3 regions of the Micromonospora sp. NPDC002411 genome follow, and region 3 is predicted to be linked to each of the others. Evidence: riboswitches for the same ligand, from Rfam matches in the RefSeq annotation. Region 3 holds a riboswitch; each other region holds the start of a gene.

Region 1 (11,968 bases), on a different contig from region 3:
CGGGCACACCCTCGACACGTTGACCACAGTGCGGGCCGACCAGCCCGATCGGACGTGGCTCTGCCCGTACGCCCCCGGCACGTACGCCTGGTGGCAGGTCGTCACCCTGTCGTTGACCCAACCCGGCCAACACCTGGTGGTGGTCGAGCCCGACGAGCTGGACGACTGGCCCACTGTCGCTGCCACGCACGGCGTCGACGCCGCCTCCGGCACCCCCACCTTCTGGCGTCGCACCCTCTACCGCGACGCCGCCGCGTTGGCCCGGGTGCCGTTGCGCCAGATCACCCTCGGTGGCGAGCCGGTGGACCAGGCCATCCTGGACCAGCTCCGGGACATCTTCCCCGCCGCCCGGATCTCCTGGATCTACGCGTCCTCCGAGGTGGGGGCGTCCATCGTGGTGCACGACGGGCGGGCCGGATTCCCGGTCGACTGGCTGGACCGGGAGACCCCGGGCCGCCCGACGCTCTCGGTGGTGGACGACGAGTTGGTGGTCACCTCCCCGTTCCACGGGGCGGGACTGGCCGGCCCGGTCCGCACCGGGGACCGGGTGCAGGTGCGCGACGACCGGGTGCTGATCACCGGTCGTTTGGACTCCGACGAGATCAACGTCGGGGGCAGCAAGGTCTCCGCCGGCGTGGTCCGTGGTGTGCTGGCCGAGCACCCGGCGGTGGCCTGGGCCCGCGTCACCGGCCGCCGCGCGCCGGTGCTCGGCCGGATGGTGGTCGCCGAGGTGGTCCTTGCTCCCACCAAGCACCTGGACACCGCCGAAGCCGCGCTGGTCCGCTGGTGCGCCGACCGGCTTCCCGAGTACGCGGTGCCACGCCGGATCCGCGTGCTGACCGAGATTCCCGTCAAGGAGAGCCTGAAGAGCGATGTCTGACACCCAGCTCGTCCCACCCAGCTCCGTGGTCCTCGTCTCCGGCGGCTCGCGGGGGCTCGGCCTGGCCATCGTCACCGACCTGCTCGATGCCGGCGTACGGGTTGCCGCCTTCGCCCGTACCGTCACCCCGGAGCTGGAGAAGCTCGCCGCCGAGCACCCCGACCGGGTGCACGTCGGCTCGGTGGACGTCACCGACCTGCGCGCCGCGCAGGGCTTCGTCCGTGCGGCGGAAGAGCGGCTCGGCCCGATCGACGGCATCGTCAACAACGCCGCGATGGGGCAGGACTCGCTGCACGCGCACACCGCCACCGACGACATCGCCCGGATCATCGAGACCAACCTGACCGCCCCGCTGCAACTGACCCGGCTGGTGATTCGCCGGATGCTCGCCAAGGGACTACGCGGACGGATCGTCAACATCACCTCGATCTGCGGGCAGCGCGGTTTTCCTGGGCTGGTCGCGTACTCGGCCACCAAGGGCGGCATGGACGCCGCCACCCGCTCGCTGGCGCGGGAGCTGGGCGGCCGGATGCTGGTGAACTCGGTCGCACCCGGCTTCTTCGCCTCGGAGATGTCCGCAGTGCTCGGCCCGACTCAGCTCGACCAGATCGTGCGCCGCACGCCGACGGGCCATCTGACCGAGCCGGAGGAGGTCACTCCAGTGGTACGGATGTTGCTGCGCGAGCACACCAACATCAACGGCCAGGTCATCGTGGTGGACGGTGCCGCCGCCATCTGACCTGGACCGGCCGGCCCGGCCCCGCCCGGTGCCGGGCCTGCTGGCCGCCGCGGAGCGGCACCTGCGCGTCGGCGTCCCCGCCGACCTGACCGACGCGGTGACCCGCAGTCACCTCGACGACGGCCGTTGCGTCGGCTGGTACGGCCCGACGACGCCGGGGTGGCGGGTGGCGATCGACGCGGAACGAGCGGACGCGCCGGTGCCTCCCGCGCTGGGACGCCGGTTCGGGGTGCAGGACTTCTGGGCGCGGTGGACCCGTGCCGAGTGCTGCTGCAAGTTGGCCGACGTCCCGGTGGCGGCCTGGTGGCGTCTCCACGGCCTGGGTACGCCGGCCGACGGGTCGGCGGTCTGGCGCACCCTGCGGGTGGCCGACCTGGTGGTAACCGTCGGCTTCGCCCCCGCATCCGGCCCCGTGCCCCTGCCCGCCTCCGTGGCTGGCTCGCGCCGCCTGGACCGCTAGGTGACGACTCGCCGCCACGACCGCTGCGTGGCGACGTGCCGCTGCGTGGCGACGTGCCGCCGCGTGTGACGGCCGGCCTGCCGTTGGTACCGGCGGTGCCTGTAGAGCTGCCCCACAGGTGGGGCAGGCGCGCGGGCCTCGTGGGTCGTCGTAGCCCTGAGGCGACGGAGTTTGATCCTGGTTGCCGGTGGGAGCAGCGTTGCCGGCCCCATATTCGGGGCAGCTCTACAGGCACCCAGCCCAGTCCCACCAGGCCGGACCGCACCCGCTCGCCTCCGCCCCACCGGGGCCGGGCTGCGCCCGTTGCTCAGCCCAGCCCGCGTCCACAGCCCAGCCCGTGTCGACGGTCAGATCAGGTCCCAGCTCAGCGGGGTGCCGCGTGAGACGTCGGTGGTGAAGGTGCGACCCAGGACCCGGTCGATCTCCACCGGAGCCAGCCCGCCGGCCGGTCGGATCGACCTGACATTGTGGATGGTCACCGGGTCGCCGGCCCGCACGTCCTCGACCACGAACAGCGAACGGCGGAACCGCAGCCCCTCCCGCTCGGCCGGGGTCGGGCCGATCGCGGTGCCACCCATGGCCGCGTACGCGCGACCGGACTCGGCCACCAGGGCCGTCAGCTCCGCCGGGTTCAGGGAGAAGTCCGAGTCCACGCCGCCGTCCGCCCGGTCCAGCGTGACGTGCTTCTCGATGAAGCAGGCGCCGAGCGCCACCGAGGCGACCGCCACCCCGATGCCGGGCGTGTGGTCGGACAGCCCGACCGGCACGTCGAACGCGCCGGCCAGCACCGGAATGCGCCGCAGGTTGCTGTCGGCCGGCGGCGCCGGGTAGGAGGCGGTGCAGGCCAGCAGGACGATGCCCGCCGCGCCACCGTCCCGCGCGGTCCGCACCGCGGCGTCGATCTCGGCGACCGTCGCCATGCCCGTGGAGATCACCATCGGCTTGCCCGTGCTCGCCACGAGCCGGATCAGCGGCAGGTCGACCAACTCCGAAGAAGCGATCTTGTACGCGGGCGCGTCCAGCGACTCCAGCAGCTCCACGGCTGTCGCGTCGAACGGCGACGAGAACACGGTCAGGCCACGCTCGCGAGCCCGCTCGAAGATCGGGGCGTGCCATTCGTACGGGGTGTGCGCCCGCTCGTAGAGGCGGTACAGGTTCTCCCCGCCCCACAACTCGTGCCCGCTGGAGATCCGGAACGCCGGGGTGTCGACGTCGATCGTGATGGTGTCCGGCCGGTACGTCTGGAGCTTGAGCGCGTGCGCCCCGCTCTCGGCCACCGCGTCGACGATGGCCAGCGCCCGGTTCAGATCTCCGTTGTGGTTGCCGGACATCTCGGCGACCACGAACGGTCGTTCCCCGGCACCGACCGCGTGCGGTCCGATCTTGATTGTCGCCGTCATTCCGACCTCTGCTCAGGTACACCCGCACCGGTGTGCGGTGGTGCTGTCGTCGTCCGCCCGGCGGGTGGACGACCTGGAAAACCAGGGCGCCGGGAGCCGGCCCGGCTCCCGGCGTGCGGTGCGGTGGCGGCGTTCACGGCAGGCGGCTCCCGGCCAGCGCATCGCGCCGCTGCGTGGTCGTGACGACCTCGTCGTCGCCTGTCGTCGCGGTGCCCGCCCCTCGACCCGGGTCGTCGTCGGCGGTGACCGAGTCGGAACCAGCGTCGACGCCGCCCACTGGGCCCTGGCGACGCAGGCGGCCGGCGACCCGGTGCGCCTGGCGCAGAGCCGAGTACGCCAGCCAGTCGCCGCGCCCCACAAGGCGGTGTTTGAGCCCGGTCACTCCGGGCGGTAGCGGATATCCACCGGTGGGCAGGTACCGGCGGTAGTGCTCGGCGGCCCGGTGGAAGAAGTCCCGCCGCAGGTGTGGGTGTAGCCGGCCGTCGTTGCCCACCACCACCAGATAGTGGTTGATCATCAGTTGGAACAGTTCGGCCTGCAACCGCTCGTCCGGGTGCTTGCGGGCGACCCAGTCCAACAGCCGCTCGTACTGGGCGAACGCGTCGAAGTGCCGGCCGCTGCGGGTGGAGGTGATCGCGCCGTGCCGGCCCTGCCGGTACAGGTAGCAGACCCGGTCCAGTACGGAGATCTTCTCGGCGCCGATCAGCAGGGGGTGGCTGAACGGGATGTCCTCGTACCAGCCGGGGAAGAAGCGCAGCTCCAACTGGTCCAGGAAGTCTCGCCGGACCACCTTGTTCCAGGCGGTGTGCTGCACCCGCAGCAGCTGCGGCTGGTCGTCGAGGCGTGTCACGCCGGGGATGCCGCGTAGCAGGTGACTGCTCGCGTCGACCTCCCGACGACCGTCCTCGTGCACCCGCAGGTGGTCCAGCATCAGCACGTCGGGCTGGTGCTGGCGCAGCCGGTCCAGCACCGCGGGGATCGTTCCCGGTGGCAACCAGTCGTCGCTGTCGACGAACCAGACGTACCGGCCGGTGGCCACGTCGAGCCCGGCGTTGCGGGCCAGGCCCAGGCCCACGTTGCTGCTCAGGTGCACGACGCGGACACCGTCGCGGCCGGCGGCGTAGGAGCGGAGCATGTCGCCGCAGCCATCCGGGGAGGCGTCGTCGACGGCGATCATCTCGACCGCGTCCGACTCGTCCGCCGGGATGTCGGCCCGGATCGACTCCAGGCACTGGTACAGGTATGCCTCGACGCCGTACACGGGCACGACGATGCTCAGCAGCGGTGCGTGCGTCGGCTCATTGACCACGCCCGCCACCTTTGACGGTCAGGGTGGCCGAACCCGGAACCTGACGTGACCGCCGATGGTGGAGTCCCTGAACTCCCCCCGAGCGGGAGGTTAACGGCGGCAGGCCCGCAGTCCACCAATCCGGCGACCGTGGCGTGCCCGTACCGCCGTCGGCGGGTGGGACACGTCCGGTTCACCCGAGAGTGACCCGGTAGGGTGCCTCGGTGCGGCCCTGCCGGGCCGTCGCGGGCGTCGCCGTCGCGTCGTCCGACGCCGCGCCGAGGAGGATACGGACGTGCTGGTGACCCTGCCGATCTTCAGGATCCCGGCATGACCAGCGCCGCTGCGGTGTCGACCGCACGGCCCGCCGTCACGCCCGCCCGGCTGCCCTCGCTGACAGGGCTGCGCTGGATCGCCGCGTTACTGGTCTTCGGCTTCCACGCCGGCACCATGCGGATCATCGCCGAACCGGACTACAAGGCGGTGGTCGACGCGCTGTTCACGCTCGGCCTGTCCGGGGTGCAGTTCTTCTTCATCCTCAGCGGTTTCGTGCTGGTCTGGTCGGCCCGCGTCGGCGACTCCCGGCGCACCTTCTGGCGGCGTCGAGTTGCCAAGATCTACCCGAACCACGTCGTGCTGTGGGGTGCGGCCCTGCTGGTCGCCTGGTGGTTCGCCGATCCGGTCCTGCCGGCGGTCGCGTTGGAGAACCTGCTGCTGTTGCAGGCGTGGGACCCCCGGATGGGCTGGTTCTACAGCGTCAACACGGTGAGCTGGTCGCTCTCCTGCGAGTTCTTCTTCTACCTGTGCCTGCCCCTGGCGCTGCCGCTGCTACGCCGGGCCAGCCCGAAGCTGCTCTGGGTGCTGATCGTCGCGCTGCCGCTGCTGATCCTCGCGCTCTGGCCGGCCCAGCAGTTGGTGCCGGAGGTGAGCCGGTGGTGGTTCACCCAGATCTTCCCGCCCGTACGGTCGCTCGAGTTCTGGTTGGGCGCCGTCGCGGCCGAGCTGATGCGGCGGGGTCTCTGGCGCGGCCCGGGGCTCACCGTCGCCAGCCTGGTCTTCGTGGGCACCTGGGTGGCGGCCGCTCAGTGGATCCGCGCGGAGCTGTGGACGACGCTGCTCGCCGTCGCGTACCTGCTGGTGATCACCGCCGCCGCGGACGCCGACGTGCGGGACAAGCGCTCCCCGTGGCGGTCCCGGCCGCTGGTCTGGCTCGGGGAGGTCTCCTTCGCCTTCTACCTGGTCCACGTCCTGGTGATGACGAGCGTGCTGCGGTGGAGCGGTGACTGGGGGACCGGGTTCACGGGCTGGCGCGGGCCGGCCGTGGTGCTCGGCTTCCTGGCGGTGAACCTGGTCCTCGCCGGGCTGCTGCACCGCTTCGTGGAGACGCCGATGATGCGTCGACTCGCACCGCGCCGCCCAGCTCGTCCGGCGTCCGTCCCCCGCCAACGCGCGGGCGGTCCCGACGCCGCCGGGGAGAGCGGGCAGCAGACCAACGGTCGATCAACGTACGCCGACTCGCGCTGACACCGTCCACCCTGCTCAGTGGGGTTCGGCGCGGCGTGCGACGACACGCCCGTGGTCGGTGCGTCGAGGTCGGCACGACGGTAGCGTGAGGTCGTGCTTCCGGTCGCGTTCACCTGTCCGCTGTGGTGGGTGGCGCGCTGGGCGACGCGGGTGCTGACCAGCCTCGCCGTCGTCGCGGCCCTGGCGCTCGGCGCGGGCCCGGCCTCGGCCGCTGTGCCAACTCCGTTCGCCCTCGGCGCACTCCCGGCGACCTGCCCGTCCACCTCCGCGCAGGGGGCGGTGCACGAGGCGCAGGCGACGACCGAGGAGCCCGTCGAGGAATTCTCCTCGGCGTGGTCGGTCGACCCGCAATCGGCTCCGCCCGGCGACCAGGCCACTGCCCGGACCGGCCCGCTGCCGGTGCGCGCGGCCGGGTCCGACCGGCTGCCCCTGGTCCACGGCCCGAGCAGCCGGGCACCCCGGGCGCCACCCGGGCGCTGAGTCACCGGGACGAGCGTCCCGCCCGCCGCGCCTGTCGACCCACCAGCTCCGCGCCCCACCGGCCCGTGCTCCGCCCTGGCCCGGTGGCGGTGGGGCTCCCCATCGCATCGCTCTCTCCCGAGGTGCCGACCATGGAGACCGCCGTCTTCTACCAGTTCGTGACCGAGGTGCCGCAGGCCGCCGCCATCTGGTCCACCCTGTTCCTGCTGGCCCTGGGCGTACTCGCCCTGCTGGTGGCCCGCCCCGAGCGGGACACACCCTCGGACGACCCGCGCACGGCCGCCCCCACCGCTCGTGAGGTGGCCGCCGCCGAGGCTGCCGACCTGCGCCGGTACGCCGAGGAGGTAGCGGTCGCCGCGACCGGCGCGGCCAGGACCGCGCAGCGGCGACGTGCTGACTGGCTGACCGCTCAGGAGGAGATGGAGCGGGCCTGGTGCGCCTATGACGAGGCGGACACCGCCGCCCGTCGCTTCGCGGGCGCCGAGGCGCTGCCCACCCCGCAGACCCCCCGCACCCCGGCCGAGTACGCCGCCCGCGAGCGCTACCTGCACCGGGCCGCGATGACGGCGTACTGGCGGGGTGACCTGAGCATGGCGCAGCTCGGCGACGTGTTCGCGCACCGGCGCGGCTGGGATCCCCGGCGGCACCCGGTCGAGCAGGAGGTGCTGTTCAGCCGGACGATCCGGGACGCCAGGCTGGCCGACTACCAGGCCGCCGCATCCCGGGAGCGTGCTGCCTGGCGGGACGCGGAACTGGCTGCCGACTCAGCGCGAGCCCTCGCAGCGGAGACCTGCGCGGCGGCGGCCCGGCTGCGACCGAACCCGCTACCCGCGCGCCGGGCGGTGACCGGTGTGTTCCGACCCGCTGTCGTGGCGCGGTGGCGGCCGGCGCGGGCGAGTTGAGCCCGATCCGTGACGTGAGCCGGCTCACGCCGACCGAGAATCGGGCGTCCGGCGCGATCGGCACGATTCTTCCGGTGAATCTGGTCGCATTCTCGGCGGCCTGTCCGGTTGTCGCCCGTAGGCGTCACCGTAACCGCTTGTCCCATCGAGTCACGTCAGCGGCAATACGCGCAGAAATTGCTACGCTATTTCAGGTTTACGCAGGTGGAGCTGGCTTGGCAGGGGTGCGGACGGGCCAGTACTGTCGTCCCGTCCGGTGCGGTAACCGATCGCAAGAGGCGACGCCGCGCCGACCCGCTCAATCGTGATGAACGAACCGGGGACCCACCAGTAAGTCCGGGGTGAATCCGCGAGCCACAGCCCGCGGTAGGGCGATCTTCCCGCCCGAATCCGTCAGCTAACCCGGTAGGCGGTGTCGGAAGGAGTTCCATCCTCGTGCAGCACCTTTCCACCCCTCGGTTGTTCCCTCGCCTCCACGGCGCAGCGGTGCCCCCGCTCATTCGTCCAGTGACGGTGAGCTGACCCCCGGGTCATCGCCTCACCGCCCGGCCACGCCGGGCGTTCCCCTGAGCGGTTCACCATCCGCGGACCACGGTCCGCGCGCTGGCGCCTGCCCGGATACCGGTCCGGTCGCCGGTGTGCCGCTCTCCCCCCGATCCGTGGAGGACCCCGTGAAGCACACCCTGCAGCGTCAGCTCCGCCGTTTCGCCACCGAGCGCCCGTACCAGATCGTTGCCGCCTCCGCCGCGGCCCTCGCGATCGCCACCACCACCGGCGCCCTGCTCACCACCGCCGACGACGCACCCGCCGGCCAGCGCACCGCGACCACCGTCGCCGAGATGCGCAGCGACGTTGCCGCCTCCCGCGGCGAGGTGCGTGAGGCGTCCCCGTCGGCCAGCGCCGCGCCGAGCACCGCCGCCCCGGCCACCAGCGCCGCGTCGCCGGCGGCCAAGGCGAAGGCCAACCCCGACCTCACCCGTAAGCCGACGCCGCCGAAGCCACCCGCGACCAAGGTGCTGGACTACGACTACGAGGCGCAGAACACGTACTACAACTGCGGCCCGGCGGCCACCCGGAACGCCCTCAGCGCCACCGGTATCGACCGCACCCAGGAGGAGCTCGGCGCCGAGCTGGGCACCACCGAGATGGGCACCAACTCGGCCGAGGACACCACCCGCGTCCTCAACGCCGAGGTGAAGGGTTCCCCGTACCGGACTCGGATGTTCGCCGGCGCCCCCAGCCCGGCCCAGATGGACCGGCTCCAGGCCGACGTCGTCAAGGCCATCACCGACGGCCGTGGCGTGGTCGCGAACGTCGTCGGCGACGCCGTCGACACCAACGGCGGTTACCACTCCTACGGCGGCGGGCACTACATCGCCGTCGTGGGTTACAAGGACAACGGCCGCACCGTGCGGATCGCCGACTCGGCCAACGCGGCCGACCCGTCGTACTGGATCACCACCATCGACCTGGCCAACTGGATCGCCAGCCGGGGCTACTCCGCCTGACCCAGGCACGCTGACCGCCGCGGGCGTCGTCCCCCACAAGGGGGCGGCGCCCGCGGCGTTTTTCGTCGGTGCCGTCAGCGTCGCGCGGGAGGCGGCGTGGATGACGACTCTCGTACCGGGCCGTGAACCGTGGGAGACTGCGGCCGTGGTGGATGAATCGGGTGGTCAAGCCGGTCGCGGGCGGGTCCTGCTGCTCCTGCACGGAATGGGCACGACCGGGGACGTCTGGTTGCCGTGGGCGCCGCTGCTGGAGCAGCGCTGGGCGGGGCGGTGGCTGGCACCGGACCTCGCCGGCCACGGCTGGGCGGAGCCGCTGCCGTCGTACACCTTTGCGGGGTTCGCCGACCGGATAGCGCGCGGCCTGGCGCTCGGCGACCGGCTCGTCGTGCTCGGGCACTCGCTGGGCGGGGTGGTCGGCCTCGCGCTGGCCGCGAACGCCGCCGGGGCGCCCGTGGACGCCGTGGTCGGGCTGGGCATCAAGGCCGTCTGGTCACCCGACGAGCTGGCCCGCGCCGCCGGCCTCGCCGCCCGTCCGGTCAGCTGGTTCGCCACCCGCGCCGAGGCGGCACGCCGCTACCTTCGGGTGTCCGGCCTGGCCGGCCTGGTCCCGCCGGACCATCCGGTGGTGGACGCCGGCCTGCGTCAGGTCGACGGCCGGTGGCGTCTCGCCATGGACCCGACCGCGTTCGCCGTCGGCGAGCCCGACCTGGCCGCGCTGCTGGCGGCGACCGACGCGCCGGTCGTGCTGGCGCGCGGGGAACACGACCCGATGGTCAGCGACGAACAACTCAAGGAGTACGGGGTGCCGGTCGCCACGCTGCCCGGTCTCGGCCACAATGCGCACGTGGAGGACCCGGCGGCCGTGCTGGCGCTGCTCGACCCGTATCGCTGAGCGGTCCCGAGCGGAAATATCGGTCGTGCGACCGGGCTCCCGACGCCTACATTCGCCCGGATGCCTGCCGTTGATCCGTCCCTTGTGGTCAGCGTGAGCCTGAATGTCGTCGACTCTCGACTCGACGATGCCGCGCGTCGGTGCCGATCCCTGGTCGCCTCGCTCGGCGCGGTGGGTCTGGTGGCGTCCCGCACCGAAGCGGACCATCCCCGCGACGGGGTGAACGTCGACCTGACGCTGATGCCGTCCGTCCCGTCCGCTCCGGGCGCTGAGGCGGTCCGTCACCTGGCCGCGCCCCTGCTGACGCGCTTCCGGTGGAGCCGTGGCGATCTCGAGGTGGACGAATCGGCGGCCGGTCACCCGACGGGTTTCGCCGCCGGTCGGGAGCGGACGACCGACGGCGTGACGCCGATCTGCGTGTCCATCTGCGCGGCCGCCGACACCGAAGGCGAGTGGTGGGACCCGCCGGAGTGGCTGCCCGCCGACGAATCCGTCGTTCCTGTCCGGCGACGGGTCAGGCGGCTGCCGGCTGCGGCGTCCGACGACGACGTCGTGGCCCGGGTGCACGCCCGGCTGACCGCCCCCGATCTCGACACGGCTCTGGTCCGCTGCCTTCCGCTGCTCGGGCGGCCGGACGTGTGGTCCGTCGACCTGCGACAGATGGCGACCGACGACGGCGTCTGGAGTCTGGCCCTGCTCCTGGTGCTGCCTATGGTCGACGTGTCACCGCAGGCTCCCTTCGGGACCGCTGTGGACGCCCTGGCCGCCGAGTTCGGATCGCCGTCGGGGCACCTACGCAGGTCACCGTTTGGAACGTGGATGGTGGCGGCGATGGAGACGACCCGGCCGCTCAGCGACGCGCCGGCGGTCGAGGCGTTGTACGTGCGGACCGGAATCGACCCGTTCGACCCGGGGCCGGTCGACCGGCCGGTGGAGATCCGGGAGATGGTGCTCCGAGGCCAGGACGAGGACGGTCCGGACGAGGCCGAGTTGATACGCGCGATCGAGGAGGCGTTGCGAGACGCCGTACGTGTCCTGCTGGTGGTCGACGTCACCGGCCCGGTTGCGGACGCCAGGGCCGTGGTCCGGGGCCTCGTTCGGATCGAGGACGATGACATCGACTCGACCACCACCGAGATCCTGGCTGACGGACGGCTGCGGATCGTCGCGCACCTCGGGGCCACGTTGCTGACGGCGGAGGAGATCGTGGAGGTCGTTGTCGCATCGACGGATCTTCAGCCCTGGGTGCGATCGGTCCCCGAGTCGGCCGACGGTCTCGCGACCGCCGAATGGCGTGCGCCGGCCGACACTCGCGGGGTCGTCCGGGTCGAGGTCACGGCAGGGTACCGGCTCGGGCTCAGCTAGCTGTCAGCCATCCTTCCCGGCCCGACAGCCCGGGTCAGGCGAGAGGGGAGAGCTGCGGCGACCGCTCGGCCGCGGTGTCCGGTGCCGACGTCAGCTCGCGGCGGGCGGCGCTCAGGAAGGCGTCGGCGTACGACTCGGCGGGGAAGTCGCCCAGGTAGCGGCGACGGGTGGCCCACCGCGCCTCGGCCAGCGGGTCGGTGTCCAGCAGGTCGGTCAGCACCTCGTCCACGTTGGACATGTCGCGGCGCAGCACGTACCCCGAACCGGCCAGCGGGAAGCGCTCCACGAACCGGTCGCCCTCGCCACCCATGTCGGTCACCGCGTACGGCTTGCCGGAGTAGAGGTAGTCCGAGATCACCCCGGACACGTCGGAGACCAGCGCGTCGGACGAGTTGACGCACTCGGTCAGGCTCAGCTCCCGGGCCGCCGACCCGAACACGTGCTGCCGGCCGGTGCGCGCCCGATCGGCCGTCAGCAGCTCGGTCAGCCGGCCCAACTGGCGTGCCGACGCCGGGGTCTGCGTCGTGTAC
Region 2 (6,042 bases), on a different contig from region 3:
CACGCGAGGCGCCCGGCGGTCGGTTGCAAAGGAGTCGGTGCCGGTGGCAACCATGCCCCCTCATCGTCACGACCTGAAAACGTCTGCTCGGCCAGGTGGCTTGCGCCGCGGCGTCCACCGCCTGCTCGTCCTGGTCGCCGCCGCCGCAGTCGGCGCCGGTCTGCTCGCCGCACCGGCGCACGCCGATCCCACGGTCGACGAGATCGAGGCGCAGATCGACAAGAAGTGGGAGCAGTTGGAGCCCACTATCGAGCAGTACAACAAGGTTCGGGCGCAGCTGAAGGTCAACCGGCAGAAGTCGGCGAGCCTGCAGAAGAAGATCGAGCCGCTCGCGTTGCAGAGCGAGTTGGCGCTCAACCGGGTGGGCGACCTCGCCTCCCGCTACTACATCTCCGGCCCGTCGCACGACATCGGTTCGCTGCTGGTCAGCGTCAAGCCGGACACGCTCACCGAGCAGCTCACCGTGCTCGACCGGCTTGCCGCGCAGGAGCGCAAGGAGGTCGAGGGTGTGCTGGCCGTGCGGGCCAAGTACGACGGTGAGAAGCAGAAGCTGGACGCGCTGATCACCACCCAGACCACGCAGCAGAACGAGCTGGCGGCCAAGAAGAAGCAGATCGACGCCGAAATCAAGCAGCTTGAGGCGTCAATGCCCAAGACCACGGTCAAGACCGCGGGCTGCCCGACGATCAACGGTGTGACCAGCTCGGCCGCCCAGAAGGCGATCAAGACTGCCTGCCAACAGGTCGGTGATCCGTACGTCTGGGGCGCCACCGGCCCGAACTCGTTCGACTGCTCGGGGCTGACCCAGTACGCCTACAAGTCGGCCGGGATCTCCCTCACTCACCACACCGGTGACCAGTGGAACGAGGGCAAGGCTGTCGCGCGAGCTGACGCCCGCCCCGGTGACCTGGTCTTCTTCTTCTCCGGCCTAACGCATGTCGGCCTGTATCTGGGTAACAACCAGATGGTGCACGCACCACGTGCCGGCAAACCGGTGCAGGTGTCCAGCATCAACACGATGCCGGTCGCCGGGTTCCGCAGACCTGGCTGATCCAGATCACGTACTGACGGCCCCCGGTCACCGACCGGGGGCCGTCGTGGTTCTCAGCGGGGCGCGCCCACCGGGGAGGGCAGCAGCTGCACGTCAGCGAGATCGACGTACATGATCCGGTGGCCGAACTGGATCTGCGCGTAGCGGTTCTTGCCGCGGATCACCGTCCAGTCGCCCGGCGACGAGCCGTCGAACGTGCTGGCCCGGTAGTACTCGCCGGCCAGCACCGCGCCGACGGCGTACCGCTGTCCGGCGGCCAGGGTGTACTGCAGCGGCGAGATCGTCTGGTAGGGCACCCCGTCCGGGTACGCCGCCTGCTCCGGGTACGCCCGTCCGTACACGGGGACAGTCGTCCGTCCGGGTTTCGGCGTGGCCACGACGCCGACGGTCCAGCTGGCGGTCGGCGCGTACGCCGGGTTGTGGAACCAGGCCCGCTGCCCGAGGTACCAGATCGCGGTCCAGTCACCCTGCCGTCCGGCGAGCGCGTACGTCTGCCCGGCGGATGCCCGCGCCCCGTGGTCCGACACGGCCATCGTGTTCGGGGTGCCGTCCGGACGGAGCGCGATGTCGTTGACCAGCGGCGCGTCCGCGGACGGTGCGCTCCGCAGCACCACCGACGATGAGCCGCGCGGCGCGCACGGCACACCTGCGGTGACGCATCCGGTGAACGCCGGTTGGTTGGTGGCGTAGTCCGGGTCGATACGGACCAGCCCGGTGGCCGGGGTGCCGGTGTCCAGTCGCGGCGCGTGCAGCAGGTCGAAGTAGTGCGTCCAGTCCCAGTACGGGCCTGGATCCCAGTGCATCCCCCGCACGGTCGAGGCGACGGTGCCGGGCACGTTGTCGTGGCCGATGATGTGCTGGCGGTCCAGCGGGATGCCCAGCCGCAGCGCCAGGTGCCGGACCAGCTTCGCCGAGGTCCGGTACATCGCCTCCGTGTACCAGGTGCCCTGCGCGGCGAAGCCCTCGTGTTCGAGACCGATCGACTTGGCGTTGACGTACCAGTTGCCCGCGTGCCAGCCGACGTCCTTGGTCTTCACGTGCTGGGCGATGTGCCCGTCGACCGAGCGCAGCGAGTAGTGCCAGCTCACGTACGTCGGGTCCTGGACGAGTTTCAGGGTCGTCGCCCAGCTCGCCTCGGTGTCGTGGATGACGATGTACTCGATCTTCTGCCGGGCGGGCCGGTCCGAGAGATCGTGGTTGCCGTAGTCCCCGTCGCCGAACGCCTCGTAGGGTGCGGGGATCCACTCGCAGGAGATGGTGCGCGGGCACTCCACCCCGTCCGGGCGGGCCAGCCGGCGTAGGCCCAGCCGGTCCAACCAGGAGCGCTGGGGCTGTACCGCGATCGCCGGCAGGGTGATTCGCTGCCCGTCGTCGGTCACCCGGGACTCGCCTGCGGCGATGGTGGTGAAGACCTCGTCGGCGAAGGCCGCTGCGGCGTCGGCGCTGTCCGCACCGGCGTAGCGGGCCACCGCGCCGTACCAGGCCGCCGGGTCGGTGTCCGCGCCGACCGGTGCACCCAACTCCCGCTGGTACGCGCTGAGCAGCGCAGCCCCGCCCCGGATGTTGACCTCCGCGTCGGTGCGCAGCGCCTCGGGGGTGGCGCCGGTCAGCGCGGCTGCGGCTTCCACGGTCTGCAACGCGGCGGCGGCCGGCGCGGGGGCCTCGGCGGGTCGGGGCGCGGGCACCCGGGCGGGCCGGGAGTCGTCGCCGCGTGGGTCCTCGGCACCGGCATCGTGGTGGCCGCGCCCGGGTAGAGCGGCGACGTGGCGGGCGTCGGTCAGGTGCATCGGGCCGTAGCCACCGCTCGTGCTCGGTGTGCCGGCGTTGCTGTCCCAGCGGGACTCCAGGTAGGAGACGCCGAGCAGCACACCGGTCGGTACGCCGTACTCGGTCGCCGCAGCGGCGTACTGCTGCTGGCGATCGGTGGTGGGTGCGGCGGCGGCCGCTGCCGAGAGTGGCACCGCGCTCGCGGCGGCGATGACGGTGGTGGCGAGCAGTGCGCGCCAGCCGGTCGACAGGGTTGGATGGTGCATCGAACCCCCTAGATTCTCGCGGGTAGAGGTCAGGTCACCATCGCGCCGCTGGAGAGTCCGCGTCAATACCTTTCCATCTATCGACTCGCTCAGAAGGAAATCTTCACACTGGGTCGGTGACCCCCACTCGATCGGTACGGAGTGTCACGGCCGCACGGGTTGCGGATTGGTAACAGGCGTCTCTACTCTGGTCATTCGTCGGCCCGATAGCAGCTCCGCCCAGCCCGGGCGGTAACGGACCGACACCGCCGAGTCGTTTCCGAGCGAACCGGGGACCCAGGTCCCTCGGGGTGAATCCGCAGCCACTGCGGTAGGGCGCCGACTTCCCGCCCGAACCCGTCAGCTAACCCGGTAGGCGGTCAGGAAGAAGGAGTACGGAACCCCGGTGGCACTCCATGCCCCGCGGCCGTCGTCCGAGCGGTCGGCAGCAGCCGGCCCGACGCCGATCGTGCCGCGCCCACGCTGGTCCCGCTTCACCACCGCTCTCGCCGCGCTGGTCGGCGTCGCCGTCGTCCTGACGGGCAGCGCCACGGCGGCCCACGCCGACCCGTCCGTCGCGGAGATCGAGCGTCAGATCGACGAGGACTGGAACAAACTCGAACCGATCATCGAACGGCACAACGCCACCCGGACCGACCTCGCCGTCAAGCGCAAGCAGGCGGACGCTCTGGCCACCCGCATCGCCCCGCTCGAACAGCAGGTCGACGCCGCGATGGACAAGGTCAGCGCCCTCGCCGTGCGGGCGTACAAGGGTGAGACCGTGTCGACCGTCAACGCGATGCTGGGCAGCCGGTCACCGAGCGAGGTGGTCAGTCAGCTCGAAATGCTCGACCGGTTCGCGCACAACCAGCAACAGGACGTACGCGAGGTGGCCGACCTGCGGGACGAGTTGGCCGCGCAGAAGGCGCCGCTGGACGAGATGGTGGCCCAGCTGACCCGTACCGAGGCTCAGCTGGCCGCGAAGAAGAAGCAGATCAACGAAGAGATCGACCGGCTGCAGAAGCTTCGCCTCAAGGTGTACGGCAACGGTGGCGGTGGTTCGTTGCGCCCGGCGCCCTGCCCCGGCAGCTATCCCGGCGGCGCCGCGGGCGTCGCGGTGAAGTTCGCCTGCGCACAGATCGGCAAGCCCTACGTGTGGGGCGCCGAGGGACCCAACTCGTACGACTGCTCCGGGCTGATGCTGGCCGCCTGGGCGAAGGCCGGTGTGTCGTTGCCGCACAACGCCGCCCAGCAGAGCCGCGTCACCAAGGACGTCAGCAAGGGCGACCTGCGCCCCGGCGACCTGGTCTTCTACTACAGCGACATCCACCACGTCGGCATGTACGTCGGCGGCGGCTGGGTGGTGCACGCCTCGCAGGCAGGCCAACCGGTCAAGATGAAGAAGGTCGACGACGGCCCGATCCACAGCTACGGCCGTCCAGGCTGATCGGGAGTGACCGAAGGGCCCGTCGCGATCCGTCGCGGCGGGCCCTCGTCGTCACGGGTTCAGCGGGTCGGCCAGGTGCGCCAGTGCTGCCAGGCGCGGCTCGGCGTGGGGCCCCGCTGGCCCTGGTAGCGGGATCCGTAGACCACCGAGCCGTACGGGTGCTCGGCCGGCGAGGAGAGCCGGAAGATGCAGAGCTGCCCGATCTTCATGCCCGGCCAGAGGGTGATCGGCAGGTTCGCCACGTTGGAGAGTTCCAGCGTCACGTGTCCGGAGAAGCCGGGGTCGATGAAGCCGGCGGTGGAGTGCGTGAGCAACCCGAGCCGGCCCAGTGAGCTCTTGCCTTCGAGTCGGCCGGCGAGCTGGTCACCCAGGGAGATGACCTCCAGCGTCGAGGCGAGCACGAACTCCCCCGGGTGCAGCACGAACGGCTCGCCGTCGGGCACCTCGACCGCCGAGGTCAGGTCGTCCTGCTGCATCGCCGGATCGATGTGGGTGTAGAGGTGGTTGTTGAAGACCCGGAACAGCCGGTCGAGTCGGACGTCGATGCTGGAGGGTTGGACCAGGGTGGGCTCGAACGGCTCCAGGCCCAGCGTGCCGGCCTTGATCTCGGAGACCAGGTCGCGGTCGGAGAGCAGCATCGGACCACCATAGCGGCGTTGCCGAAACCGGGCGGATTCGGTGCCGGTGACCAGCGCGTCGAGGTCGCCCGTCGTACATTTGTTCGATAGAATGCTCGCATGGCTTCCTGGTCCGATTTCGCCGCCGACGAGCCCCGACTCGCCGACGGGATCCGCGTTCTCCTTCAGCAGTACGGGCCGGGCTTCGGCTACCTGGCCACGGTCCGCGCCGACGGCGGGCCCCGGGTTCACCCGGTCTCCCCGGTCATCACGGACGAAGGTCTCTTCTGCTTCATCATCGACTCCCCGAAGCGCCGTGACCTCGAACGCGACGGCCGTTACGCGTTGCACTCGTTCCCCCCGGAGGAGAGCGACGACGAGGCCTACCTGGCGGGGCACGCTCGTCCGGTGACCGATCCGGTCCGGGTCGCGCGGCTGGCGCAGAGTGCCCGGGCCGAGCAGCAGGTCGACTGGCGGTTGTTCGAGTTCACCGTCGACGTGGCCATGCTGACCCGCCGCGAGCAGCACGTCGCCGGCGTCCCGGGTGTCACGCCGAGCCGGCCGGCTGTCCGGGTCTGGCTGGACCCGCACGCCCCGTCGGCGACGGCCGCGCCGGTCGCCGTGCCACAGGCTCGGCCGACCCGCCTCAGCCGTGACGTGCAGTGCACGGCCGCCTGACCGGGGCTCTGACACGACGGTGTCGGCTCCGTCGTGACGGAGCCGACACCGGTTGTACGCGGAGCAGTTAGGCCGCGCGGTAGGCGTTCCAGGCGGTGATCATGCGGCTGGCCTGACCAGGGGTGAACTGGTACATGCACGAGTCGTAGGTGTAGTCCATGAAGTTGGTGATCGGGTCCAGCCCGGTCGCCGAGCAGGTGTCGCGCCCGGTCGGGCACTGGTACGCCGGCGAGGCCT
Region 3 (11,968 bases):
CCACAGCCCTGGGGGCCGCAGTACTTCATGGCCCGTCCGATGGCCGCGTGGCGCGACTCGATCCGGGGTGAGTTCCGCTACGCACTCCCGTTCGACGACCTGTGAGCACACCGCGCATCCGCCGACGGCGTGCCGCCGACCTCGACGGATGCGTCGCGGCGCTCGCCGAGGTCCACCGGGTCGACAGGTATCCCCTGAACTGGCCCGCCGACCCGCGCCGCTGGCTGAGTGAGCCGCGCCCGGACCACGCCTGGGTCGCTGTCGCCGACGACGCGGCGATCGTCGGGCACGTCGCGGTGCACCGGGTGGTGCCCGGGCCGGCGGGCGCGTCGCTGGGCCGGCCGACGGCCGAGGTGGCACGTTTGTTCGTGACGCCGAGCGCCCGGGGATTGGCGCTGGGCGGTGCGCTGCTGGACCGGGTTCACCAGTGGGCGAGCGCACATGGGACCGATCTGACGCTCGAGGTGACGTCCGACGGCGCCGCGGCCACCGCCCTCTACGAGCGGACCGGATGGCGGTGCACCGGGACCAGCACCGCTGCGTGGACCGCACCCGACGGCAGCGCGGTGTCGCTGCGTCACTACACGCTGTCCGGTGACGCCGTGCCGGCCATCGCCGCGAGCCGGCGGGCGAGCAGGGCCGCGGCGTCGCGCAACTCCGGAGGCTCCACCACCTCCACCTCGTAACTCAGACGGGCGAGGTGCGCGGCGAGCCAGTCCAGGCGCTCCCCGCCGACGACCAGCACGCACCACCCGTCGCGGTCGTCCTCGACCCGCCCCACCTGGGGTGGCACCACCTCCCGCACCTGGTCGACCGTCGCGCGCACACGTGCCCGGGCGAGATACCGGTACGACGCCTCGGTCACGGCCCGCTGCACGAAGGCGACCGGGTCCGGGTGCTCGCGCGCCCGGAAACGCCAGGTCGTCGCAAACGCGGCAGCCATCCGGTCCAGGCGGAACGTCCGCCAGTCGTCGCGGTCCACGTCCCAGGCCATCAGGTACCAGCGGCGACCTGTCGTGACCATCCGGACCGGCTCGACCGTCCGCTCGTGCTGCCCACCGTTGCGTGCCTCGTAGGTGAATCGCACCCGCACCGCGTCGCGGCAGGCCCGGGCCAGCGTCACCAGCACCTCCGCGTCGATCTCGGCCACCGGACCCATGAGCGTCTCCGTGGACCCGTGCACCGCCCGTACCTCGGCGCGCAACCGTGCCGGCATGACCTGGTCGAGCTTCGTGAGGGCCCGCAGGGCCGCCTCGCCCGCGCCGGCGATCGTGCCGCCCGAGGCGAGGCGCAGCGAGACCGCCGTCGCGATCGCCTCCTCGTCGTCGAGGAGCAGCGGTGGCAGGCGGGTGCCCGCACCGAGCTGGTAGCCACCACCGACCCCCGGCACCGCGTGCACGGGATAGCCGAGCGCACGTAGTCGCCGCACGTCACGACGCACGCAACGGTCGGTGACGCCGAGCTCGGCGGCGAGGTCCGCGGCCGTCCAGGATGGCCGCCGCTGGAGCAGCGCCAGCAGCCGCAACACTCGCTCGGTCGTCGCCTCGACGGTCACGCGCCGATCGTTACACAGAATGCGGAACGGTTCTGTCCGCTATCCACGAGAGGCTGGTCCCATGACCGACCAGGATCACGAGACAGGGAGCTGACATGGCCCGCGACATGCAGATCACCTTCGACTGCGCCGACCCCGCCGCGTTGGCGGCGTTCTGGGCCGAGGCCCTCGGCTACCAGGTACAGGGCCCGCCCGGGAACTTCGAGTCCTGGGAGCAGGCGCTCGACGCGATGGGGGTGCCGCCGGAGCACCGCAACGACGCGTCGGCGGTGGTCGACCCCGAGGGCTCGCGACCACGGCTGTTCTTCCAACGGGTTCCCGAGCCCAAGCAGGTCAAGAATCGCGTACACATCGATGTGCGGGCCGCACCCGGGCTGGAGGGTGACGAGCGGATGGCGGCCCTGGAGAAGGAGGCCGAGCGGCTCGCCGCGCACGGCGCCACCCGGCTCGGTCGCCACGAGCCCGCTCCCCCGCTGGGTGCCGGGCACCTCGTCATGGCCGACCCGGAGGGCAACGAGTTCTGCCTCGACTGACGCCACGTCCGCCCAGGTCACTGCCGCGATCACCGGATGTCATGCGAACATGTGTACGTGTCGCCCGGTGCCAGCATCCTGCACGCCGACCTGGACGCCTTCTACGCGTCGGTCGAGCAGCGCGACGATCCACGCCTGCGCGGCCGGCCGGTGATCGTCGGCGGGGGCGTGGTCCTCGCGGCCAGCTACGAGGCGAAGGCGCGGGGCGTCCGCAGCGCGATGGGCGGCCAGCAGGCACGCCGGCTGTGTCCGGACGCGATAGTGGTGCCGCCTCGGATGTCGGCGTACACGGCGGCGAGCCGCGCGGTCTTCGAGGTCTTCCGGCAGACCACTCCGCTGGTCGAGGGGATCTCCATAGACGAGGCGTTCCTGGACGTGGGTGGCCTGCGGCGGCTGGTCGGGCCACCGGCCGACATCGCGGCGCGGCTGCGTCGAGAGGTTCGTGAACGGGTCCACCTTCCGATCACGGTGGGTGTGGCCCGCACGAAGTTCCTGGCGAAGGTGGCCAGCGGGGTGGCGAAGCCGGACGGCTTGCTGGTAGTCGCACCGGACGCCGAGGTGGCGTTCCTGCACCCGCTTCCGGTCGAACGGTTGTGGGGCGTCGGCCCGGTCACCTCCGCGAAGCTGCGGGAGCACCGGATCCGTACCGTCGGCGAGGTGGCCCGGCTCGGTGAGGCCGCGTTGGTGTCGCTGCTCGGGTCCGGTGCCGGCCGGCACCTGCACGCCCTGGCGCACAACCGTGACCCACGCGCGGTGCAGGTTGGTCGCCGACGCGGCTCGATGGGTGCCCAACACGCGCTGAGTCGCACCCCGCGCGCCCCGGCGGAACTGGACGCCATCCTCGCCGGTCTGGTCGACCGGGTCACCCGGCGGATGCGCGCGGCCGGGCGGTCCGGTCGCACTGTGGTGCTGCGGCTGCGCTTCGGCGACTACAGCCGGGCGACCCGCTCGCACACCATCGGCAAGGCGACAGCGGACACGACGCCGCTGCTCGCCGCCGCGCGCGCATTGCTGCGGGCGGCCCAGTCCGAGATCGACAGTCGTGGTGTCACGCTGATCGGTGTGTCGGTGGGCAACCTGGACGACAGTCCGGTGCAGCCGGAGTTGCCGTTCCACCGCGACCCGGGCGCGGAGTTGGACGCCGCTGTCGACGCGGTCCGTGACCGGTTCGGCTCGACGGCGCTCACCCGTGCGGTCCTGCTCGGCCGGGAGCCGGGTGTCGAGATGCCGCTGCTGCCGGATTGACCGATCTGCGTGCGGTGTCCACGCGCGGAGGTGGGACAGGAGACACATCACAGCAGGTCGGCGGTTTAGCCGGCGGCCGACGGGTGACCCTTGGGGGGTACAGCCTGACAAGGGGGGACCCACCATGTCCGAGGACACCAGCAACCGAGCGAGCCGCGGCGCCGAGCGCCCGCACGACGTGACCGACCCGCTGCTCTGGCAACTGGCGATCGACGTGTTGAGCGCCCACGAGCCGGACGACGAGGGTCACTGCCGCAATCTCCAGTGCGCCGGGCAGGCCTGGCCCTGCGCTGCCCGTCAGGGCGCCGAGCATTCGCTGCGTCTGTCCCGCGGCGGGTCTGACTCCGTCGAGGTGACCGTCGACGGCGGGACCGATCTGGCATCGACCTCTCGCTGGGGTCGCAACGCCGGCCCGGTGGCGTCGCGTCGAGCGCCGAAGGCGTCCGCCTCGGCGGCGTGACTCGAACCCGGCCCGGCACTCGGGCTGACCAGCACCGAACACACGAACGCTCGGCCGATGACCCGGCCGAGCGTTCGTGTGCCGTCCGTCAGAGGCTGAGCTTCTGACCGGGGAAGATCAGACCCGGGTCGGCCCCGATCAGCTTCCGGTTGTGTTCGTACAGCGCCTGCCAGCCGCCGGACACCCGACGGGCGTCGGCGATCTCCGACAGGGTGTCGCCCGGCTTGACCAGGTACGTCTGGCCGCCGGCCGGCGCCGCGGTGCGTTCATGGTTGCGGGTCGCCGGCTGCTCGCCGCGCGACGGCCGCTCCTGCCGCTCGGTGGGCTTCGCGGTGGACTTCGTCGACTTCGCGGTGGACTTGGTCGACTTCGTGGCGGAGCCTCCCGACGAGCCGCCCTTCTTGCCGCAGGTCGGCCAGGCACCGATGCCCTGCCCGTCGAGCACCTTCTCGGCGATGGCGATCTGCTCGCCACGGCTGGCCAGGTCGGCGCGGGCGGCGTACTTCTTGCCGCCGTAACCGGCCCAGGTGCTCTGCGAGAACTGCAGGCCACCGAAGTAGCCGTTGCCGGTATTGATCTTCCAGTTACCGCCGGACTCGCACTTGGCGATCGCGTCCCAGTTGACTCCGGCCTGCGCCGGGGCGGCCGGGCCGAAGAGGGCGACAGCGCCGGTGACGGCACCGACGGCCAGGGTGCCGACGGCGAGGCGGCGGGTGGTGACCCGTCGATGACGGGGCGTGTGAACAGACGTCATGTGAGCTTCCTCCACGCCGGCGAGGTGAGCTGTCGGGTTCGGGCCGAGGAGCCCGGCCGCACGGTGGCGGCTTCACCCCGAGGTGACGTGCACCGAGGAACGTGTGGGTCCCCCGCTCCTGCCCGGGTGACTGGGTTCCGACGGCCGGGGGCAGGATTTGGCGTTGCCGGCCGCGGTGTCCGCAGTGGCGAACCCGACCGACGTTAGGCACGTTCGGTGACGATCGCCCAACCCCTGTGAAGTTCTTCACCGGGGTACGCGGGGCGCCGTCCGCAGCGGTTGCGGCCGGCCGGACACTGTGCAGAGAGCACTGTGGACCGGTACCGATCAGGCCTCGTGACGCAGCCAGGCCACGGTGTAGCACCGAGCGACTCGACGTGTCCGTTGGTGATCGGATGCACGACGCCGGTACGCCGAACCGGCCGGCGGGTCCCTGGTCGGGTGGCCCGCCGGCCGGGAGGTCGACCGTCTACAGAGTGCGCGCCAGCCGGTCGGCGAGCGTCCGGGTGAAGCGGGCCGGGTCGGTCAGCTCACCGCCCTCGGCGAGCACGGCCAGGCCGTAGAGCAGCTCGGCAGTCTCGGTCAGGGCCGCCTGGTCGCTCCCCTGCTCGTGGGCCTTGCGCAGCCCGGAGACCAGCGGGTGCCCGGGGTTGATCTCCAGGATCCGCTTGGTCGGGGGCACCTCGTGCCCCATGGCCCGGTACATCTTCTCCAGGGTCGGCGTGAGGTCGTGGGCGTCGCCGACCACGCAGGCCGGTGAGGTGGTCAGTCGCGACGACAGCCGGACCTCCCGGACGCTGTCGGTCAGCGTGGTGCCGAGCCACTCGAGCAGGCCGGCGAACTCCTGCCGCTGCTGCTCGCGCTCGGCCTCGGCCTGCTGCTTCTCCTCGTCGGTGTCCAGGTCGATCTCGCCCTTGGCGATCGAGCGCAGCGTCTTGCCGTCGTACGCGCCGACCCGCTCGACCCACACCTCGTCGACCTGGTCGGTGAGCAGCAGCACCTCGTGACCCTTGGCCCGGAAGGCCTCGAGGTGCGGCGAGTTCTCGATGGCGGCCCGGGACTCACCGGTGGCGTACCAGATGTCGCTCTGGCCGTCCTTCATCCGCGAGACGTAACCGGCCAGGTCGGTGGGCTCGGTCGCGTCGTGGGTGGAGGCGACGGAGAGGATGTCCAGCAGGGTGTCGCGGTTGTCGGTGTCGTCGATCAGCCCTTCCTTGACCACCGCGCCGAACTCGGTCCAGAAGGTGCGGTAGCGCTCGGCGTGGTTGGCCTTCAGGTCCTTGACCGTGGCGAGGATCTTCTTGACCAGGCGGCGACGGACGATCTGGATCTGCCGGTCCTGCTGGAGGATCTCCCGGGAGATGTTCAGCGACAGGTCGTGCGCGTCGACCACACCCTTGACGAAGCGCAGGTAGGTCGGGACGAGCGCTTCGCAGTCGTCCATGATGAAGACACGCTTGACGTAGAGCTGGACGCCTCGGCGGCCCTGCGGGGAGAACAGGTCCAGTGGGGCGTGGCTGGGCAGGAACAGCAGCGCCTCGTACTCGAAGGTGCCCTCGCCCTTCATGTGCACGACCTCGAGCGGGTCGGCCCAGTCGTGGCTGACGTGCTTGTAGAACTCGTTGTACTCGGCAGCGTCGACCTCGTCGCGGGGCCGCGCCCAGAGCGCCTTCATCGAGTTGAGGGTCTGCACCTCGCTGGTGGCGGCCTCGCCGTCGGCGCCGGGGCGTTCGACGGTCATCCGGATCGGCCAGGCGATGAAGTCGGAGTAGCGCTTGACGATGTCGCGGACGGTCCACTCTGCGGTGTAGTCGTGCAGGTTGTCCTCGGTGTCGGCCGGCTTGAGGTGCAGGGTCACAGTGGTGCCCTGCGGGGCCTCGTCCACCGCCTCGATCGAGTACGTGCCCTCGCCGGTGGACTCCCAGCGGGTGCCGCCGGTCTCGCCGGCCTTGCGGGTGACCAGGGTGACCCGGTCGGCGACCATGAACGCGGCGTAGAAGCCGACGCCGAACTGGCCGATCAGGTCCTGCGAGGCGCGCGCGTCGGCGGATTCCCGCAGTTGGCGCAGCAGCTCGGCGGTGCCCGACTTGGCGATGGTGCCGATCAACTGGACGACCTCGTCGCGGGTCATCCCGATGCCGTTGTCCCGCACGCTGAGGGTGCGGGCGTCCTTGTCGACCTCGATCGTCACGTGCAGGTCGTCGGTGTCGGCGACGAGGTCCTTGTCGACGAGAGTGGCCAGCCGCAGCTTGTCCAGGGCGTCGGAGGCGTTCGAGATGAGCTCCCGCAGGAAGACGTCCTTGTTCGAATAGATCGAGTGGACCACCAACTGGAGGAGCTGACGCGCCTCGGCCTGGAACTCCAACGTTTCGGCCTGGTTGCTCACACCGTCTCCCATCTCGGCTCGTGCGGGGTTTCGCGGAAAGGATACGAGTCGTCACGGGCCGGGGTGCCGCCGCGTCCGGGTCGCATTCCCGATTGAGGGGGGCGTCGGTGTGACATGGCTGACTTTGGTTAACAGAAGTCAGGTGGGATAGCGTGACCGCCATGAAGATCTCTGGAAGCACCGCCCTCGTCACCGGCGCCAACCGTGGCCTCGGCCGCCACCTGGCCGCCGAACTCCTCGCCCGTGGCGCCACCGTCTACGCCGGCGCGCGCAACCCGGACGCCGTGGACCTCCCCGGCGTGACGCCGGTGCGCCTGGACATCACCGACCCCGCCTCGGTGGCCGCCGCCGCCGAGCTTGCCGGCGGCGTGAACCTGCTGATCAACAACGCGGGCATCGACACCCGGACCGACCTCCTCGACGGCGACCTGGACCTCGTCCGGCTGGAGCTGGAGACCCACTACATCGGCACCCTGTCCACGGTCCGGGCGTTCGCGCCGGTCATCGCCGGCAACGGCGGCGGAACGATCCTCAACGTGCTCTCCGTGCTGTCCTGGGTGAACTTCCCGATGCACGCCGCCTACGGTGCCGCGAAGTCCGCCGAGTGGGCGATGACCAACGCGCTGCGCCTCCAGCTCGCCGAGCGGGGCGTCCGGGTCGCCGGCCTGCACGTCGGCTACCTGGACACCGACATGGCCGCCAATGTGACCGGCCCGAAGTCCGACCCGGCGGTGATCGCCCGGCTCAGCGTGGACGGTATCGAGGCCGACGCGTACGAGATCGTCGCCGACGACGTCAGCCGGCGGGTGCAGGCCGGGTTCCCCGGGGGCGTGGCGGCGCTCTACCCCCAGCTCCCCTGACCCACGACGCGACGGGCCGCCGCCAGCAAGCACCGGCGGCGGCCCACCTGCACGGGTACGCGCTCAGCTCGCCTGCAACGCCACGTCGTCGAGCACGAAGCTGGTCTGCAACGACGAGTCCTCGGTGCCGGTGAACTTCAGGGTCACCGTCTGACCGGCGAACCCGGCCACGTTGAAGCTGCGCTGGGTGTAGCCGGCGGCCGCGTTCAGATTCGAGTACGTCGCCAGCGTGGTGGAGCCCACCTGCACGGTGAGCCGGTCGTACGCCGTGGAGCCGGTCGTCTCGGCGGTGTCGACGTGCAGCCAGAACGACAGCGTGTAGCTGGCACAGCCGGCCGGCACCGTCACCGACTGCGACAGGCTCTCAGTGCTGGAGCTGCCGTTGCCGCCCAGCCACGCCTTGTACGACCCGGTCCGGGCCGGCTGGCTGCTGGAATTGGTGATCACGCCGGAGGACGCGGTCCACGGGGTGCTGCCGCTCTCGAAGCCGCCGTTCCCGATCACCTGACCACCGGTGCAGGTCGGGGTGCCGCCGCTCACGGCGAGCTGCCACAACGCGTACGCGACGCCATCGGCCGCCCGGTTCAGCACGGTGGCGCTGACGTTGGCGGTGGTGTCGCAGGACCGGTGGTAGCAGGGGTCGTATGCGGCGTTGGCGGTGCCGCCCCACTTGGCCGCCTGGGCGCTGGTCTTGCGGGCGCTGGCGCCGGCGGCGTAGCCGGAGGTGGGGATGCCGGCCTGCTGGAAGTAGTAGTCGTCGGAGCGGCCCTGACCCTCGACGTTCTCCTCGGGTTGCAGACCCAACGAGTCCCAGTACGCCTTCAGCGGCGCCGCCGTGGTCGAGGTGACCCGGTTGATGAAGTAGCCGCCGTTGATAGAGCCGACCATGTCGAAGTTGTAGTAGCCCTTGATGTAGCCGCGCTGGGTGGAGTTGAGCGAGTTGACGTAGAAGCGGGAGCCGTTGAGGCCCTGCTCCTCGTCGGTCCACCAGGCGAACCTGACCTTCTTCGTCATGGTCGGGTTCTGCGCGGCCAGGACCAGCGCGTTCTCCAGCAGGGTCGCCGAGCCGGTGGCGTTGTCGTTGATGCCGGGACCGGCCGAGACACCGTCCAGGTGGGCGCCGAACATGACCACCTGGTCGGTCGGACCGCCTCGCCACTCCGCGATGAGGTTGTTCGACGGGTACCGGCAGCTGGAGCAGTACTGCTCACTGACGGTGTAGCCGGCGGACTGCAGCCTGCTCTTGACGTAGGCGAGCGAGGCCGTGTAGCCGGCCGAGCCGGCCCGCCGGTTACCGCCGTTGTTGGTGGCGATGCTGTTGAACTGGGTGAGGTGGGCTTGGACATTGGTGACCGAAATGTCCGGTGCAGCCAGCGCGGCAACGGTGGCGGCGATCGGCCGGGCCATCGTCGTCGCGGTCGTGGGTGACGCGGCCACCGGCTGTGCGGCCAGCGCCACCGTCATCCCGGCGAACACGGCGAGCGCGACTCCCGCGCTCAGCGTTCTGCCTCTCATGGGGGCTCCTCGGGGGTTAAAGGGATACCCGAGACACTTACAGATGTCGATGCATTGGGCATCGGTCGTTCGTCCCGAACCACCGACGGTTCGACGGTGGGTACCGGCGTCGGCACAGGTGAGTAGAGGTGCCAGGATGGGTAGGTAACGCCAGCAGGGGTCGTCGGGCCCGGAACGGGGGCTTGCGATGGAGCCGGGTCGAGCGTGACACGACCCAGCATTGACCTGTTCAGCGGCGGTGGCGACACCGGTCGGCTGATGGCCGGGCTGGACTGGGCCCGTACGCCGCTCGGCCCGGTCGACGGGTGGCCGCAGAGCCTGCGGGTCGCGGTCCGGCTGGTCCTCTCCTCCCGGTACCCCATGCTGCTGCTCTGGGGCGAGGGGTTCTCCCAGCTCTACAACGACGCGTACTCCACGCTGATCGGCGACAAGCACCCCGCCGCGCTCGGCAACGACGTGCGGGTGACCCTGGCCGAGGGCTGGGACGTGCTCGCCCCGCTGGTCCAGCAGGCCATGACGACGGGGGTGGCCAGCTGGGTCCCGGCCCTGCGGCTGCTGCTGGAGCGGGCCGGCTACCGCGAGGAGGCGTACTTCAGCGTCTCGCACGCCCCGGCCCGGGACGACGACGGCCGTACCGTCGGCGTGTTCACCGTGTGCAGCGAGGTCACCGAGCAGGTGGTCGGCGAACGTCGGCTGCGGCTGCTGCGCGACCTGTCCGTCCTCGGAGACGGTCGCACCGTCGACGTGGACGCGACAGGCGCCCGGCTGATCGACACGATCGGCGGCCACCCGCTGGACGTGCCGTTCGCCGCCATCTACCTGCGCGACGGCGCGTCCCTGCGGCGGGTCGCCCACACCGGCGGCGTCCAGGGCGCGCTGCCGGACACCGTCGACCTGGCCGACGCGGGCCCGATCGCGCACGCCTGGGGGCTGCCGGACGCCGCGGAGGGTCGCCCGGCTCAGGTCTCCGACGTCGCCGACCGGATGACGCTGCCCGCCGGCGCGTGGGACGACCCGGTCCACACCGCGCTGGCGCTGCCACTGCCGTCCGGCGACGAGGACCAGCCACTCGGTGTCCTGCTGGCCGGGGTCAGCCCGAGCCGACGGCTCGACGAGGCGTACCGGTCCTTCCACCAACTCCTGGCGCAACAGGCGTCCCTGGCGTTGCGCAACGCCCAGGAGTACGAGGAGGAGCGGCGCCGGATCGAGGCGTTGGCCGAGCTCGATCGGGTGAAGACCGACTTCTTCGCCAACGTCAGCCACGAGTTCCGTACCCCGTTGACACTCATGCTCGGCCCGCTGGCCGACGCCCTCACCGACGCCACCGCACCCCTGGCGACCGTGCAGCGGGAGCGGGTGGAGACCGCCTGGCGCAACGCCACCCGGCTGCTGACGCTCGTCAACAGCCTGCTCACCTTCTCCAGCCTGGAAGCCGGTCGCGCTCGTAGCGATGCCCGGACTGTCGACCTGTCCGCGCTCACCGCGGAGCTCGCCGGCGTGTTCCGGGCCGCCGTGGAGCGGGCCGGGCTGACCCTGGAGGTGGTCTGCCCGCCGCTGCCACGGCCGGTCACGATCGACCCGGTCAACTGGGAACGCATCGTCACCAATCTGCTGTCCAACGCCCTGAAGTACACGTTCATCGGCCGGATCCGGGTCACCCTCGACGCCGACGACGAGGAGGTACGCCTCACCGTCGCGGACACCGGCATCGGCATCGCCGAGCAGGACCTGCCGAAGCTCTTCGACCGCTTCCACCGGGTGCGGGGGGCGCGCTCGCGCAGCCACGAGGGCACCGGCATCGGCCTGGCCCTGGTGCACGAGTTGGCCCGACTGGAGGGCGGCGAGGTGCGGGTGACCAGCCGGGTGGGTGTCGGCAGCACCTTCACCGTGGTGCTGCCCTGGTCGGCGACACGCCGTAACGCGGTGGCCGACCCTCCGGTGGAACGGCGGGGTGACGCGGCCCGCGCCGCCGTGGAGGAGGCGACCGGCTGGCTCGCCGAGGCCAGCGACAACCCGACGGAGCCCGAGCACGCCTCCGGGCCGACAGTGGACGAGCTGGCCGGCGCGCGGATCCTGGTCGCCGACGACAACACCGACATGCGGGCGTACCTCAGCCGGCTGCTCACCGGGCAGGGCTGGCGGGTACGGGCCGTCACCGACGGTCGGAAGGCCCTCGACGAGATCCACCGCGAACGACCCGACCTGGTCCTCACCGACGTGATGATGCCGGTGCTGGACGGTTTCGACCTGCTGCGCCAACTCCGCGCGGACCCGACGACCCGGACGCTGCCGGTGCTGGTGCTGTCCGCCCGTGCCGGCGGTGAGGCCAGCGTGGAGGGCTTCGGCCTGGGCGCCGACGACTACCTGGTGAAGCCGTTCGCCGCGACCGAGCTGATCGCCCGGATCCGGGCCGCCATCCGGCGGGCCCGCGACCGCCACGACCCGGCCGGCACGGGGACGGGCGACGCCCCATCGGCACGAGCCGGCGCGGTCGCGGCGGTCGCGGAGCCGACGGCCGAGGACGGGGGGACGGCGGTCGGGGGGACGGCGGACGGCGTCGCCACCGGCAGGCCGGACTCCGGCGCGTCCGCGCGCGATGCTCTGGCCGACCGGAACGGCACCGACGACGTCCTGGACACCAGCTGGGCGTACCCGTCCGC

Evidence for each region. Region 3 has a riboswitch for cyclic di-AMP ahead of ACWCO3_RS19555 (transglycosylase family protein). Riboswitches for the same ligand answer to the same signal wherever they lie in the genome.
Region 1: another riboswitch for cyclic di-AMP. It lies ahead of ACWCO3_RS16660 (C39 family peptidase); the one in region 3 lies ahead of ACWCO3_RS19555 (transglycosylase family protein).
Region 2: another riboswitch for cyclic di-AMP. It lies ahead of ACWCO3_RS16845 (C40 family peptidase); the one in region 3 lies ahead of ACWCO3_RS19555 (transglycosylase family protein).

Annotation. Positions count from the first base shown of each region.
Region 1 covers NZ_JBSFBM010000124.1:4,989-16,956, forward strand. The annotation lists gene ACWCO3_RS16620 (AMP-binding protein) at 1-880, shown strand, start outside; gene ACWCO3_RS16625 (SDR family NAD(P)-dependent oxidoreductase) at 873-1,619, shown strand; gene ACWCO3_RS16630 (hypothetical protein) at 1,603-2,079, shown strand; gene pseI (pseudaminic acid synthase) at 2,427-3,479, opposite strand; gene ACWCO3_RS16640 (glycosyltransferase family 2 protein) at 3,613-4,788, opposite strand; gene ACWCO3_RS16645 (acyltransferase family protein) at 5,098-6,291, shown strand; gene ACWCO3_RS16650 (hypothetical protein) at 6,385-6,771, shown strand; gene ACWCO3_RS16655 (hypothetical protein) at 6,903-7,673, shown strand; cyclic di-AMP (ydaO/yuaA leader) riboswitch at 7,959-8,100, shown strand; gene ACWCO3_RS16660 (C39 family peptidase) at 8,333-9,181, shown strand; gene ACWCO3_RS16665 (alpha/beta fold hydrolase) at 9,327-10,073, shown strand; gene ACWCO3_RS16670 (hypothetical protein) at 10,134-11,438, shown strand; partial or broken gene ACWCO3_RS16675 (CDP-glycerol glycerophosphotransferase family protein) at 11,473-11,968, opposite strand, start outside.
Region 2 covers NZ_JBSFBM010000126.1:11,309-17,350, forward strand. The annotation lists gene ACWCO3_RS16835 (C40 family peptidase) at 38-1,051, shown strand; gene ACWCO3_RS16840 (N-acetylmuramoyl-L-alanine amidase) at 1,105-3,084, opposite strand; cyclic di-AMP (ydaO/yuaA leader) riboswitch at 3,321-3,456, shown strand; gene ACWCO3_RS16845 (C40 family peptidase) at 3,470-4,510, shown strand; gene dcd (dCTP deaminase) at 4,570-5,148, opposite strand; gene ACWCO3_RS16855 (pyridoxamine 5'-phosphate oxidase family protein) at 5,248-5,805, shown strand; partial or broken gene ACWCO3_RS16860 (zinc metalloprotease) at 5,873-6,042, opposite strand, start outside.
Region 3 covers NZ_JBSFBM010000160.1:2,991-14,958, reverse strand. The annotation lists partial or broken gene ACWCO3_RS19585 (GNAT family N-acetyltransferase) at 1-105, shown strand, start outside; gene ACWCO3_RS19580 (GNAT family N-acetyltransferase) at 102-686, shown strand; gene ACWCO3_RS19575 (helix-turn-helix transcriptional regulator) at 581-1,555, opposite strand; gene ACWCO3_RS19570 (VOC family protein) at 1,651-2,088, shown strand; gene dinB (DNA polymerase IV) at 2,125-3,333, shown strand; gene ACWCO3_RS19560 (hypothetical protein) at 3,458-3,793, shown strand; gene ACWCO3_RS19555 (transglycosylase family protein) at 3,882-4,547, opposite strand; cyclic di-AMP (ydaO/yuaA leader) riboswitch at 4,548-4,688, opposite strand; gene htpG (molecular chaperone HtpG) at 5,017-6,945, opposite strand; gene ACWCO3_RS19545 (SDR family oxidoreductase) at 7,095-7,793, shown strand; gene ACWCO3_RS19540 (M28 family peptidase) at 7,857-9,308, opposite strand; gene ACWCO3_RS19535 (ATP-binding protein) at 9,513-11,968, shown strand, end outside.